DNA from 2 places in the Marinomonas sp. 5E14-1 genome. Region 1 is predicted to be linked to the other one. Evidence: predicted binding sites of a transcription regulator. Region 1 holds the regulator's gene; the other holds the start of a gene.
What was found. Region 1 encodes PhoB, which activates phosphate uptake and scavenging genes when phosphate is short. Its sites were predicted from a motif close to TGTCATANNNNTGTCANA; they were not measured.

Region 1 (7,138 bases):
TGTTAGCAACTGTCATTGGTGTCATCATGGGTGTTGCCCGACTGTCGAAAAACTGGCTAGTCGCACGTTTAGCAACTGTCTATGTTGAAACCTTGCGTAACATCCCATTACTACTACAAATGTTCTTTTGGTACTTTGCGGTACTAGCGGCGCTACCTGCGCCTCGTAATAGTTATGAGTTTGCAGACTTCCTATTAAATAAGCGCGGTATTTATTCTCCTAACCCTATTTTTCAAGATGGTTTTGGTCTTGTAATCTCTGGCTTTATTTTGTCTATTGTTGCTTCTATCGCCGTGATTACCTGGGCTAAGAAGCGTCAAACTAAAACAGGCGTTTGGTTCCCAGCCTATTGGACTTCTTTAGGATTGATAATCGGGATTACCTTTTTATCCCTTGCTGTTGCAGGCTTTCCAATAGAGTTCGATTTACCACAAAAGAGCCGCTTCAATATCACTGGTGGTATGGTTCTACCTCCCGAGTTTGTCGCTGTTCTTGTAGCTCTATCTACCTACACAGGCTCTTTCATTGCTGAAATTGTCCGTGCAGGTATTTTGTCTGTTAACTGGGGGCAAACAGAAGCGGCAAGATCGTTAGGCTTAAAAGACAATTTGACTCAGCGTTTGATTGTATTGCCTCAAGCATTACGAGTTATCATCCCACCATTAACTAGCCAATATTTGAACTTAGCGAAAAACTCTTCGTTAGGTGCTGCTATTGCCTACCCTGAACTGGTTGCTGTTGTTATGGGCACGACGCTAAACCAAACAGGTCAAGCAATAGAAACCATTGGTCTTTGTATGCTTGTTTACGGTTCATTGAGTTTATCTATCTCTATGTTCATGAACTGGTATAACAAAAAAATGTCATTAGTAGAGCGCTAGGAGGCTAATCATGGCTATTATATTTAAACCATCACCAAGCCTCCCACCACCAGTTAATTCGGTCGGTGCAGTGGCATGGGTTCGCCAAAATTTATTGTCGTCCCCTCTTAATATTTTTCTGACACTGTTTAGTGTTTATGTTTTATACCTATTGCTTCCACCAATTATTCAATGGGGCATTATTGATGCAACATGGACAGGCGAATCAAAAGCAGCTTGTACTGGCGGCGGTGCTTGTTGGGCATTTATAGGGGTTTACTTCGAACAGTTTATGTATGGGTTATACCCATCAGAAGAAACATGGCGTATTAATATTGCCTTGATTCTACTGGTGGTAATGGTTGGTGCTTTCGCCATTAAATCTGTCAATAAACTCTACTTGTCCATTGGGATTATTGTTGTCTACCCTATCATTGCCTACTTCTTGTTTGCTGGTGGAGTGTTTGGGTTAGAAGTTGTTGAGACTTCTCTATGGGGTGGCTTATTCCTAACGACTCTTTTGGGTGTTATTGGTATTGTTGCTTCACTTCCTCTGGGTGTCTTACTGGCTCTAGGCCGTCAATCAAACATGCCGATTGCTAAGTCTGTTTGTATTGTGTTCATCGAGACAATTCGAGCGGTTCCACTAATCACCATCTTATTCATGGCATCAGTTATGATTCCATTGTTCCTACCTGATGGTATGAACTTTAATAAGCTAATGCGTGTATTGATTGGTATTACCTTATTCTCTGCCGCTTACATGGCCGAGGTAATCCGTGGTGGCTTGCAAGCTATTCCAAAAGGTCAATATGAAGCCGCTGACGCAATGGGGCTATCCTACTGGCAGTCAATGGTTTTGGTTATCTTGCCACAAGCACTGAAACTCGTTATACCTGGCATAGTGAACACTTTTATTGGTTTGTTTAAAGATACAACCTTGGTTTATATCGTTGGTATGTTTGACTTACTTGGTAGGATTCAAGCAGCAACACATGACTCAAGCTGGTTAGGTACAACAATAGAAGGTTATGCCTTTGCTGGATTCATTTATTGGGCCGCCTGTTTTGGTATGTCTCGCTACAGTATGAGAATCGAGCGTAAGTTAGAAACAGGGCACAAGCGAAATTAGTTAAGAATTTGAGGTCTATATAATGTCAAATACAAATATGGCTCGTGCTCAACTTGCGCAGGGCGAAGAAGCAATCATCGAATTTAACGATGTAAACAAGTGGTACGGTGACTTCCACGTATTAAAGAACATCAATTTCAGCATTAAAAAGGGTGAGCGTATCGTTGTATGTGGCCCTTCTGGTTCTGGTAAATCAACTATGACGCGTTGTATCAACCGTCTAGAAGAACACCAAAAAGGAACCATTCTGGTTGATGGCGTTGAAATGAACGATAACCTGAAGAACATCGAAGCGATCCGCAAAGATGTTGGTATGGTTTTCCAGCACTTCAACCTGTTCCCACACCTAACCATTTTGGAAAACCTGACTTTGGCGCCAATTTGGGTACGTAAAACACCAAAGAAAGAAGCTGAAGAAATGGCAATGCATTACTTGGAGCGTGTAAAAATCGCTAACCAAGCATTGAAATACCCAGGTCAGCTTTCTGGTGGTCAGCAACAACGTGTGGCGATTGCTCGTGGTTTGTGTATGCAACCTCGTATCATGTTGTTTGATGAGCCAACCTCTGCACTTGACCCTGAAATGATCAAGGAAGTATTGGACGTTATGATCCAATTGGCAGAAGAAGGTATGACAATGGTATGTGTGACCCATGAAATGGGCTTTGCAAAAACCGTTGCCGACCGTGTTGTGTTTATGGATGCCGGCGAAATCGTTGAAGCCAATGAGCCAAATGAGTTTTTCAACAATCCTCAGCATGATCGTACTCAAAACTTCCTAAGCCAAATCCTAAATCATTAATTCGAAACTCGAAACTTCGTTTTAAAATCTGGTATATTGGAAAAAGCCCCGACGAGGGGCTTTTTTATGTCTGATAGTTTTAATCGAGAACCTTTATGGAAGTCTTACCAGACCACCAACAAAATCAGAGAATACGAGTGGTGCATTTAGCAGATCACTCTGGTCGTTTGCAGGTTCTTTTCCCTGAAAGCAACATGCTCGATATTGCTGCTGTATCACGCATCACAAAACGTCGTTTAGAGCCCGTTGCTCACTTTCATCCATCGGGCGATGCTCTTATAAAACCCAACAGTGTAATAACAATTATAGAAAACAGCATATTGGAAAATGACCAAGCTTTTCTTATCTGTACCAAAACCAACGGACAATACCGAGAGATCACAGGAAACCAATTAAAAGAGCTGTTTTCAGGCCCTCTAAATCGTTTTGAAAGCATTTCTATTCACACTTCTGCAATCAACAAACCGGCAGAAAACCACGAAAATGACGAAGAGCAAATTCTTCAAGCACTCGGTAAATTTCAGTCCATACGACTCAAGCAACGTTTGGAAGAAACATTAGAGGTTCCGCCTTTACCCGCTTCTTCCCATCGCATCATCAAACTGTCATCAGATAAGTCCGCAGGAACAGATGAACTATGTGAAGTCATTGCATTAGACCCAAGTTTATCTGCACAGGTTGTTAGCTGGGCGTCTTCTCCTTACTATGGAGCGCCGGGGTCGATTGAGTCTGTAGAGGATGCCATTATTCGCGTGCTCGGCTTTGAAATGGTGATGAATTTGGCGCTTGGATTATCAATGGGTAACGCTTTTAAAACGCCTGAAGAAGGACCTCGTCATTATGAAGACTTCTGGTTAGATTCTGTTTCAAATGCTGTACTTATGGAATCCTTAGTAAAAGCGATGCCAATTAAAAACCGTCCAAAGCTCGGACATGCTTACTTAGCAGGCTTGCTACACAACTTCGGATTTCTTGCGATCAACGCTATTTTGCCACCTCATTTTTCCATTCTATCTCGCTACCAAGAAGCTAACGCGCATCTGGCAGCAGAGTTTACTGAAATGCACATACTGCATTTTAGCAAGGAACAATTGGCATCTTGGCTACTGCGTTATTGGAGCTTGCCAGACAATATTTGGATGGCCATCAGATACAGCAAAAAGCCTCATTATTATGGAGAGCACGCTGTATTAGCCAAACTGCTCTACGTGACTTATCAGCTCCGTCACGAAGCTGATATTGAACCTGAAGTGCTCAATGGAATAGGCTTAACACTTGAAGAAGCCGAAAACTGCGAAAAAGAGGTTTTCAAAAAATCAGCCGAATTGCATAAAATGGCGTCTTTAATTAACAAGATAAATGCCTAGCTTATTATGACATTGATGAATCAATCCGCGACCTTGCAGTTTGGCTATCGATGGGCACCTGTACATAGAGTCAACAAGGTAAAAGTGCCAACCACTCTTTGGCCTTGGCTGACTACCAAAGCCTCTTTAACAGCCAAACTACAAACGCTGGGAACACTAACGGTTGAAGTACTTGAAGACACATGGGGAACACCAACGGCACGAGAAAGGCGTCGACTTGCTTTGCGCCCTCGTGAGGCAGCTCGAATTCGCACCGTTTTATTAAAGGTTGATGGTGTCAGTGTTATTTATGCGCGTTCAATTATTCCAGCCAAATCCTTAAAAGGTCATTGGCGACAAGTAAAACATCTTAAAAACAAACCGTTAGGCGGATATTTGTTTAAACACAGAGCGCTTGTTAGAAGCTGTGTCGAAGTCACTCAACTGCCTAAACAGATGTTTCCAGATCAATCCAATACCGTATGGGCGAGACGTTCTGTTTTCCAACAATACGGAGTGGGAATCTTGGTCAACGAAGCCTTCTTTGATGATATCAACCAACTAAAATCACCATTTGGTTTTATATGAATAAATTGAAAGTTTACCTAGAGCTAACGCGATTCGATCGCCCTATCGGGTCTTTGTTATTGATGTGGCCAACATTATGGGCACTATGGCTCGCCTCTGATGGTATGCCTGATTGGCGCCTCATTGTTATTTTCATTTTAGGCGTATTCAGTATGCGCTCTGCTGGTTGTGTGATTAATGATTATGCCGATAGAAATGTAGATGGCAGCGTTGAACGTACCAAGAACCGACCATTGCCCTCGGGTCGCGTATCCGCAAAAGAAGCTCTAGCGCTTTTCGCAACTCTTTGCGCAGTAAGCTTTATTTTAATTCTTTTCACTGACGTTCGAACCATTTTATTGTCATTTATCGGATTAGGTCTTGCTGCACTTTACCCCTTTATGAAGCGATATACCCACTTACCTCAGCTGTTCCTAGGTTTGGCTTTTTCTTGGGCAATACCCATGGCGTTCAGTGCTCAAGGCGGTGACTTAAGAGACCCTATACTTTGGATGCTGTTCATTGCCAACTGCTTCTGGACGATCGCATACGATACCTATTATGCGATGACAGACCGTGAAGATGACCTCAAAGTCGGTATCAAATCGACGGCTATCTTATTTGGGGAACACGATCTGCTTATCATTCTTTGCCTGCAAGGTCTGACTTTGTCTCTCTTAACTTGGGTGGGGATACTGGCTGGATTAGATTGGCCGTATTTTATTGCTCTTGTGTGTTGTGTCGGATTATTTTATTTACAATTTAAACAAGCTCGAAGCCGTGATAAAGCCGCCTGCTTTCGATCATTTCTAGATAATAACCGCATTGGCTTTTGTCTCTTCATTGGTCTAAATTTAAGCTATTTTCTGTAATATATGGCAAAGTTGTGACACTTTAACCAAACTGTCACATTTGACAGCTTTAATAAAACCGTTCCTGAGGTGAGGGTAGATCCTGTGACCGGTAAAAAAGTATTAATTATTGATGACGAGTCTTCAATACGCGAAATGATCGCGATTGCTCTAGAAATGGCAGGCTATGAATATTTAGAAGCCGAGAATATTCAGCAAGCCCACGAAATTATCGTCGACCACCGACCAGATTTAATTCTTGTTGATTGGATGATGCCGGGGGGCAGTGGCATTGAACTCACTCGTCGCTTGAAGAAAGACAACACAACGGCTGAAATTCCAGTCATCATGTTGACGGCAAAAAGTGAAGAAGACAACAAAATCCAAGGCTTAGAGGTTGGTGCGGATGACTACATAACCAAACCTTTCTCTCCTCGTGAATTAGTTGCGAGATTAAAAGCCGTATTGCGCAGAGCAACACCCCAAGGCATTGATGAACCGATTGAAATTGAAGGGCTAATGTTAGATCCTATCAGCCAACGAGTCACAATAGGGGCTCGACCTTTGGATATGGGACCAACGGAATACAGATTGCTAAAATTCTTAATGACGCACCAAGAACGCGCCTATTCTAGAGCACAACTTCTAGATCAGGTTTGGGGTGGTAATGTCTATGTAGAAGAACGCACCGTTGATGTTCATATTCGTCGTTTACGCAAAGCCATTGGCAGCTCTCACGACTCTTTGATACAAACCGTTCGAGGAACAGGCTACCGATTTTCAGCAAAAAGGTCCGCATGAAAAACATTTGGCGAAATACCATACTAAGTTGGCTGTCAGGTCTTGCAGCTTGTGTTGTCATTGGCCTGATCATAGGTCAGTTATTAGGGGTATTATTGCTGTATGTTTTAGGGTCTTTGTACTGGCAGCTGTACCAGCTTTACCAATTCCATAGCTGGCTACGCTATTCCAGTAAGGCGTCGCCTCCAGAAGCCAGTGGAATTTGGGGAGACGTTTTTGATGCCGTTTATCGTTTGCAGAAAAAACAACGTAAATCAAAACGTCGAATGCGCCAAGCATTAACGCGTATCGAAAGCTCGACAACCGCCTTAAAAGAAGGCGTAATTATGGCGGACAACCAAGGAAATTTAGAGTGGTGGAACAATTCTGCAGCTCACTTTTTTGGTCTGATGCGCCCTGTAGATCGAGGTCAGATAATCACCAACATCGTTCGCAGTCCGGAGTTTTTCCGCTATTTCTCACAGAAACGCTTTGGAGAACCGCTGGTTATTAAGTCCCCAGCAAAAGAAGGCGTTTATCTAGAAATACAAACAACGTTGTACGATAAAAACGATCACCTTATTTTTATCCGAGATGTCACTCGTCTGCATCTTCTCGAACAAATGCGAAAAGACTTTGTTGCCAACGCCTCTCACGAGCTCAAAACACCTTTGACAGTGATTAAAGGTTATCTAGAAACCCTCGATATGTTTAAAGACAGCCTGCCGAAAAGCATGCAGAAAGGCATAGTGAACATGTCTGAGCAGTCTGAGCGCATGGAACACCTTATTGAAGACTTG
Region 2 (7,138 bases), on a different contig from region 1:
AATGTGCAGTTTTCAAGTACAGTTAGGTGTGGATATAAGTTAAAGTGCTGGAAGACCATGCCAACTTCTTGGCGTACTTGATTAATGTGTTTTAGATTGTCATTAAGCTCAATCCCATCAACGATAATTTGTCCACCTTGATGTTCTTCCAAGCGGTTTATACAACGAATAAGTGTCGATTTACCTGACCCAGAAGGGCCGCAAATAACCACTCGTTCGCCGGGTGTTACCGTTAAATTGATATTTTTTAAAGCATGGTATTCCCCATACCACTTGTTCATGTCCATCAATTCAACCGCTGGAATAGTTGCTCTCTTGTGCTTTGCCATAACAGTTTCTCTTAACATCGGTCTTTTAAACCTGCTTTAAAGTCGCGCTCGCCCCAACCCAGTGTTCTTGTTCTCTCGATTCAATAGCTTCTGGTTTTGCTTGGCGAACCCAGTGAATGGCTTCTTTAGAATTCATTCCCATGTGAGTTAATAAATCCGCTGCCATCATTCCTGTGCGACCAATTCCCGATAAGCAACTCAATGCAATTAAATTCTCTTGTGCTAAAGCGGACAATAATTCAGGCAAACTCGCTTGCCATTCGCGCGAGATCGAAGGACTTGGTATATCAAAGTCATTGATAGGCAAGCAGTGAAAATGAATACCAGCCGCAATCGCTGCTTGCTGAGCTTGTTCATAAGCATTTTCAGGTAAGTCATCTGGATGTGCGAAGGTATAGAACATACGGCAATTGCTTTCATACAACTTTCTAAAAGTCCGATTGAGCCAGCTAGGGTCAATGTAACTATGGCTATCACCACCAATTAATAAGCCGGGAAATCCCATAAGAGCAAGGCGACCTTTTTTCTTGTTGGGCATATCAACTAGTGTCCAACGAGTCGGTCGTTCAATGTCTATTTCGTATGAGAAAAATGCCATGTGCCTCTCGTTTTTAAACCTAATTCATGCGTTATAATAAAACTGCGTGATACTGAAAAAACGTATCACGCAGTTTTATTTATAGCGAATTTCTATTAACGAATTGGATGAGGATATAGCAATCCACCTTCGCTTACTAACGCATTAAACGTACCATCACGAGTAATATCCAATGCCGTTTGTGAACCTAAATGTTTTTCGTAAACTTCTTCATAGTTACCCACTTGTTTGATGATTTGATAACTCCAATCATCTACTAAACCTAGAGAGGTCGCCATTTCACCTGCAGCCGAGTCTTTACCAAATAAGCGTTGTACAGCTTTAGGTTGGTTATCTAGATCCGCTATTACTTGATCGATATTTTTTGAAGTCACACCCAAGCGTTCCGCGTTTAACATGACTTGGAATGACCAAAAAATAGCTGTCTCAAATACATTATCAGGACGAGCAACCAAGGTCAGTGGTTCATTAGAAATAATGTTAGGCAACAAAGCATAATCGTTTGGTGTTTGTGCTAACTGGCGATCTGAAGCCAGCGCTGTTAAATCACTCGCTAGTACATCACATTTGCCAGAGAAGAAAGCTTGCATACGAGCGCTTTTATCATTGATGTTTTCAACTTTGTATTCCATACCATGATCGCTAAACCAGTCTGCTATATTCAATAGTGTTGTTGAACCCTCTTCCGCGCAGACTGTTGCACCGCCTAGCTCACTTGCGTTTCTAACGCCAAGTTTTTTAGGCACCATGAAGCCCTGACCATCATAAAAAGTTGTTACAACAAAGCTCATACCAGGGTTCGCATCACGTGTACCTGTGCGTGTGATACTACGAGAAGCCATATGTGCTTTTTGCGCAACGATGGTTTTCATACTGTCAGAAAAACCTATACCACGAATGCTGGCTTTGTCTGCATCGCCCAAAATAGCGGCTGCAGTCATTCGACAAAACTCGGTATTAAACCCTTGAAACACACCTTTACTATCAGGTACAGAAAAACCTGGAGAGTTTGGGTTTACTAAACAAATGACTTCGTCATTGGCTTTAATTTCATCCATAACAGCGCCCGCTTGAACTTGAACTGCTGTCATCGTGAATGCGGTTGCAACCGCAAATAGTTTTGCTGCACTTTTCATTTAGAACACTCCCAGTTGATTTAATACGTCAGTTAAGTAAATTTCTATTTTGCTGCTTTGAACTCTGTTGCTTCTAATTTGCGACTGTAGGTTGAAAGGCATAGGCAGGTACAAAAATACCAAAGCGCGACCAACAGATAAGCCTCAACACCATACTGCTGCCATTGCGGCTCACTGTAAGCCATTTTGGCTGTCGCCATAATGTCGTGTATTCCTAAAATAACCACCAAGGACGTATCTTTATAAGCGCCCAATAGGGTATTCATATTACCCGGCATAGAGCGCTTTAACGCTTGAGGAAGAATAATAAATCGCATGCTCTGCCAGTATGTGAGTCCTTGAGATTGTGCGGCTTCGTATTGACCTTTTGGCAAGGCCTGTAAGCCGCCTCGAATTTCTTCTGCAAAGTACGCAGCATGGAAAAAGACAAGCACAATTAATGTGGTGTAAAGCGAATTCAGATTTACGCCTTCGGGTAACATTAATGGCAGAATGAAGAGACCCATAAACAGAACCATCACCATTGGCACACCACGCACAATCTCGATGTAACCGACGGTTATAGATCTCAGTACAGGATCTTCTTTTTGAAAACGGCCAAGTGCTAATAAAATGCCGATAGGGAAGGCACCAATAACACTAAAGATCGACAACATCAAAAGAACAGGCAAGCCATTCCATTGGATAGAATCCACTTCTATTAAGCCTAAATTTCCGCCACTCATTAGAACAAAGAAAGCTATGCTACCTAGCGTCCAAACAATGACTCTTGATCGTAGACGTAACAAATTAGTAAAACTCAAGCCAACCAGACTCACTAAGATCAAACAGGCCAATGCCGGACGCCATTGTTCATTGAATGGATAAGTACCAAATAGAATCAAACGTACTTTTTCTCGTAAAAAAGGCCAGCAAGCCCCTTCTTCTGAACATAATTGAGGGTCTCCCCAAAACGCTACAGAGTTCCACGTTAACCAAGCTAAAACCTTTGGTAAAAACTGAAGTAACAATACGGAAATAATACAAGTGATCAGAATATCAACCGGCGTACGGAACAGACGAGAATGTATCCAACGTTGTGCCTTTTTAGATTGCGTTGCCCACTTTTGCATTGCACCAGCCGGCTGTGATGTTTGTGTGCTGTTGGTGCTATTTTCTGACGTCTTCATGCTTTCTCCAAACGAGTGTGATTGTTGTAAGCATTGATTAAGACAGAAACAACAAGACAGATAGCGAGATAAATAAGTGTGGTAACAGACATCATCTCAATCGGACGAAAGGTTTGATTTATGGATGTATTCATCACAGACACTAAATCAGAAAAACCAACAGCCAAGCCAATTGATGTATTTTTTGTGATATTTAAATATTGATTGCCGATCGGCGGGATAATGACTCTTAGCGCTTGTGGTAACACAACTAAGCGCATAGTTTGTAAATAAGATAAGCCAATGGCACGAGCGGCTTCTTCTTGCCCTTTGGATATAGATTGAATACCACCACGAACCAACTCCGCCACTTGCCCACCGTGATAAACACTTAAAGTAAAGGCTAAAACAAAGAACTGAACAGAAATTTGCCCTCCGCCAGCGAAGTTAAAACCTTTAAGAGCTGGTATATCAAAAGAATAATGTACACCTAGCAGAGTCGAGACGAGGACAAAAACAAAGCCAAGAAATAACAATGACGGCCATAAAAACGGTAAATCTCGTCCTGTTTCATCTTTAAAATAGCGAACGTATCGGCGATAAATCAACACAATAACAAGGGAAGCCAAACATGAATAAAGCACTGTGCTCGTGTGTTCTTGCCAAATTAAAGTAGGGAAATACAGCGCTCGATTTGAGATATGAAAAACGCCAAGAAACGGATAAGCCTCTCTAACATGGGGTAAACTGTTAATAATGAGAATGTATAAAGTGAGTAATATTAAGAGTTTAGGAAGATTGCGCATTAATTCAATATAGAGAAACGAAATTGAACTGCCTAACCAATTTTGACTCGCTCTCAGCACACCAAACATAACGCCTAGTAATGTAGCGCCAACAATGCAAACAAAAGAAAGTAATATGGTATTTAAGAAACCAACCAATAATGCATTTATATAGCTACTTTCAGAGCTGTACTCAATGAGACTTTCATTGACATCAAAGCCAGATTCACTGAATAAAAAACCATAATCAATATGAATCCCTGCGGCTGCAAGGTTATTATTAACATTTACACAAGCGATATAAAAAAACGCGAGAATAAATGCAATTAACAACCCTTGATATAGCAGGGTTCTCGTTCGCTTTTCAGACAGACGCAACATAGCTTTTCCAAAAGAGTACATTTAAGTGATATAGCCTATATACTTGTATACAGGTATATTGTTATCACTTTTATATGCCATTTACATGACATTCGCAACCTTCTCTATAATGAAAAATCATGCATTGCCTATATTGTAACGTTTACGTTATTTTTAGCATTTATATGGACAAGCATAGAATCAAACGATTCTAGATTTAATGACACAAAGGTAAAATATGACTAAAGCGAACAATATTCATAGACTAGAATACATTTGCAATGAGATAAGGAAGCGTATTTGTGTTGGTGAATATGCTGATGGGCAAGCAATATACGAAGAAAAATTGGCTAAGGAATTTGAAGTCAGTCGTACTCCTATTCGTCAAGTTTTACACAGGTTGGCTTTAGAGCGTTTTGTAGAAACAAAATCAGGTATAGGAACACTTATCATTCCGATAGATCGAGTGAGTTTCGAAGACGATCAAAACATTTTAGTGGAAACACTGACCATGATGGCGAACCTATCACCTACCTCGATAGATGCAGATGACCGCATTGAACTGGCAACGTTATTACATATGAGCAAAATGCTTGTCGAAGACTTTTCTGTTAATACTTACTGGAATGTCTGTTATCGATACAACTATCTTATTCGAGAGAAAATCCGTCACGACTTAATGAGAGATACAACGCATATTTTATTTTGTCGTTTATATCGCTGGTTACTTGTTTCACCTACACCAGAAAAGATTGATCTCTTCACACAAACATTACTGAACGAATTACAACAAGCGAATGAACTTGTTGAAACAGAAGAGAATGCATCATCTTTATTGTTGTTAAGAGCCAGTGCGATTTTGGCGTTATCAAATTAATTTGCTTCCCCCCAAAAGCCAAGAACGGCCGGTTCAGTCAATCCAAAACACTGTCTCTTTTTAAAAAGCCGCTTTGCGTGTTGGTTGGGTCGCCGTAGTGAAAACAGCCATGAATCATGGCGCCTTTCTCTGATTGCAATGCATTCTGTTTTCAATTTGTGCTCGAACGATATTGATGTACCTAAGGTCTTTGAAGTTTTTTCCTCATCTGATCAATTTTACTTCTCATAAAGCAGTGCTCAGCGTGGTCATTTACCAACCCCATAGACTGCATAAAAGCGTAAAGTGTTGTTGGGCCAACGAAAGTCCAACCCAGCTTTTTCAACGCTTTAGATAAGGCAATAGATTCCCTACAGGTAGTTTGCGTCTCTGGTGGCGGTAACGAGTCTTCATCAGGCTCATAACGCCAGAAAAAAGCAGCCAGCGACCCTTCTGATTTCACCATTTCTTGTGCGCATTTTGCGTTGTTAATAACCGCGAGGATTTTACGTTTGTTGCGTACTATGTCTTTATTGGCTAAGAGTTCTGCTACTTTTTGCTCATCAAAGGTGGCGACTTTGTGGAAATCAAAATGCTGAAACGCCTCACGGAAGCTTTCGCGTTTATTCAAGATAGTGCGCCAGCTTAAACCAGATTGAAATGTTTCTAAGCAGAGCTTTTCAAACAAACGTCGATCATCCGTAACAGGAAAACCCCATTCTTCATCGTGATAACGGGGAAAATCCGGCGCGGAATCTGCCCAAGCGCAACGTGTTTTTTGATCAATTAATGCGTTGTGTTCCTGCTTCATATCTTTTGCACCATTGGCTTGCGAGATTCATTGTGTGCGCTCTATGTACTTTGTATGATATTTTATTAAGAATAATTCACAACATGGCACACTAAAAAAGTGATGCTAATATACTCTGTGTCAGTTGTGCATTTAGACGCTTTTGGTCTAAGCGATAAATAATAAAAAGGAAGGCGGCTTGAACACTTATAAACACATTGCTTTGTTTGTCATTTTTTTCTTTTCCATGATGAACGCTACGGCTAAAACCTCCATCAATGAAATTCACTCCTGCTTGGCGTTGGTTGACTTCGTTAATAGCAAGCTCGAAAGTTCAGAGTCTGCGTACTCGCCAGAAGATAAGGAAATCATACATAAAGGTCTTTTGGGTTATGTCCATTATCTTGAGAATGACGTGATTGACCCGAAACTGCTCAAATTGTATGGCGGGAACGTTGCGCAAGCTAAGTTAATGAAAAAGCTGTTTAATCGCCAACAGACGCGATTTATTGAGTATTTGGATGAGCGTCATGCGGACAGAAAGTTTGCGACAGATTACGTGATCGCCATCAAAGAGTGCTCTACCAAAACTCGTTCTCAAGGTGATGTTGCCTCATATTTAAAGCAAGCGCTCACTACCATGGAGAAATAGACCCCCCACATTTTTGTCTACACGTTACTCGGTTGCTTTAGTTAGTCTTCTTGTACATAAAACACATTTCCTTGAGTAGTGTAATAGCACTATTTATTGCCTTAAAATCTCAATTCAAAAGACACCATGTCTCTCACATCCTATACGAGATCTTCGACACATAACTTAATATAACAACAGCCAGCGTTTATGAAGCCATGAAAACAGAGAGCTGTCTTTATGCTAAAGAACGTTTGACCTCAGCATATACTGGCTGTTGTTTGATCTTTAAAAGTAAAGGAATTAAGCGCCTTTGACATTAAATCACTGTGTTAACAGGTATAATTCAAACCTAAACGACCGCCGTCAATGTAAATCGTTTCACCTGTGATATAACTTGCCTTGTCACTGGCTAGAAAAGCCACAGTATCTCCCACTTCACGAGGCGTACCCACACGGCCTAACGGTGTTCGGCTGAGCACGCGAGCCATTGCTTCAGGATTTG

Region 2: ABFY09_RS06680 (ABC transporter permease subunit) is a predicted target of PhoB. The motif match lies at 4,451-4,468, and genes of this name have one in related genera.

What each region holds. Positions count from the first base shown of each region.
Region 1 covers NZ_JBDXMW010000006.1:79,392-86,529, forward strand. Annotated here, with positions in the region: gene ABFY09_RS07115 (amino acid ABC transporter permease) at 1-881, shown strand, start outside; gene ABFY09_RS07120 (amino acid ABC transporter permease) at 892-1,992, shown strand; gene ABFY09_RS07125 (amino acid ABC transporter ATP-binding protein) at 2,015-2,794, shown strand; gene ABFY09_RS07130 (HDOD domain-containing protein) at 2,890-4,161, shown strand; gene ABFY09_RS07135 (chorismate lyase) at 4,168-4,728, shown strand; gene ubiA (4-hydroxybenzoate octaprenyltransferase) at 4,725-5,579, shown strand; gene phoB (phosphate regulon transcriptional regulator PhoB) at 5,664-6,359, shown strand; gene phoR (phosphate regulon sensor histidine kinase PhoR) at 6,356-7,138, shown strand, end outside.
Region 2 covers NZ_JBDXMW010000005.1:224,968-232,105, reverse strand. Annotated here, with positions in the region: gene ABFY09_RS06700 (amino acid ABC transporter ATP-binding protein) at 1-329, opposite strand, end outside; gene ABFY09_RS06695 (hypothetical protein) at 355-927, opposite strand; gene ABFY09_RS06690 (transporter substrate-binding domain-containing protein) at 1,023-2,063, opposite strand; gene ABFY09_RS06685 (amino acid ABC transporter permease) at 2,108-3,232, opposite strand; gene ABFY09_RS06680 (ABC transporter permease subunit) at 3,229-4,377, opposite strand; gene ABFY09_RS06675 (winged helix-turn-helix domain-containing protein) at 4,595-5,233, shown strand; gene ABFY09_RS06670 (DNA-3-methyladenine glycosylase I) at 5,415-6,023, opposite strand; gene ABFY09_RS06665 (hypothetical protein) at 6,202-6,654, shown strand; gene ABFY09_RS06660 (SDR family NAD(P)-dependent oxidoreductase) at 6,966-7,138, opposite strand, start outside.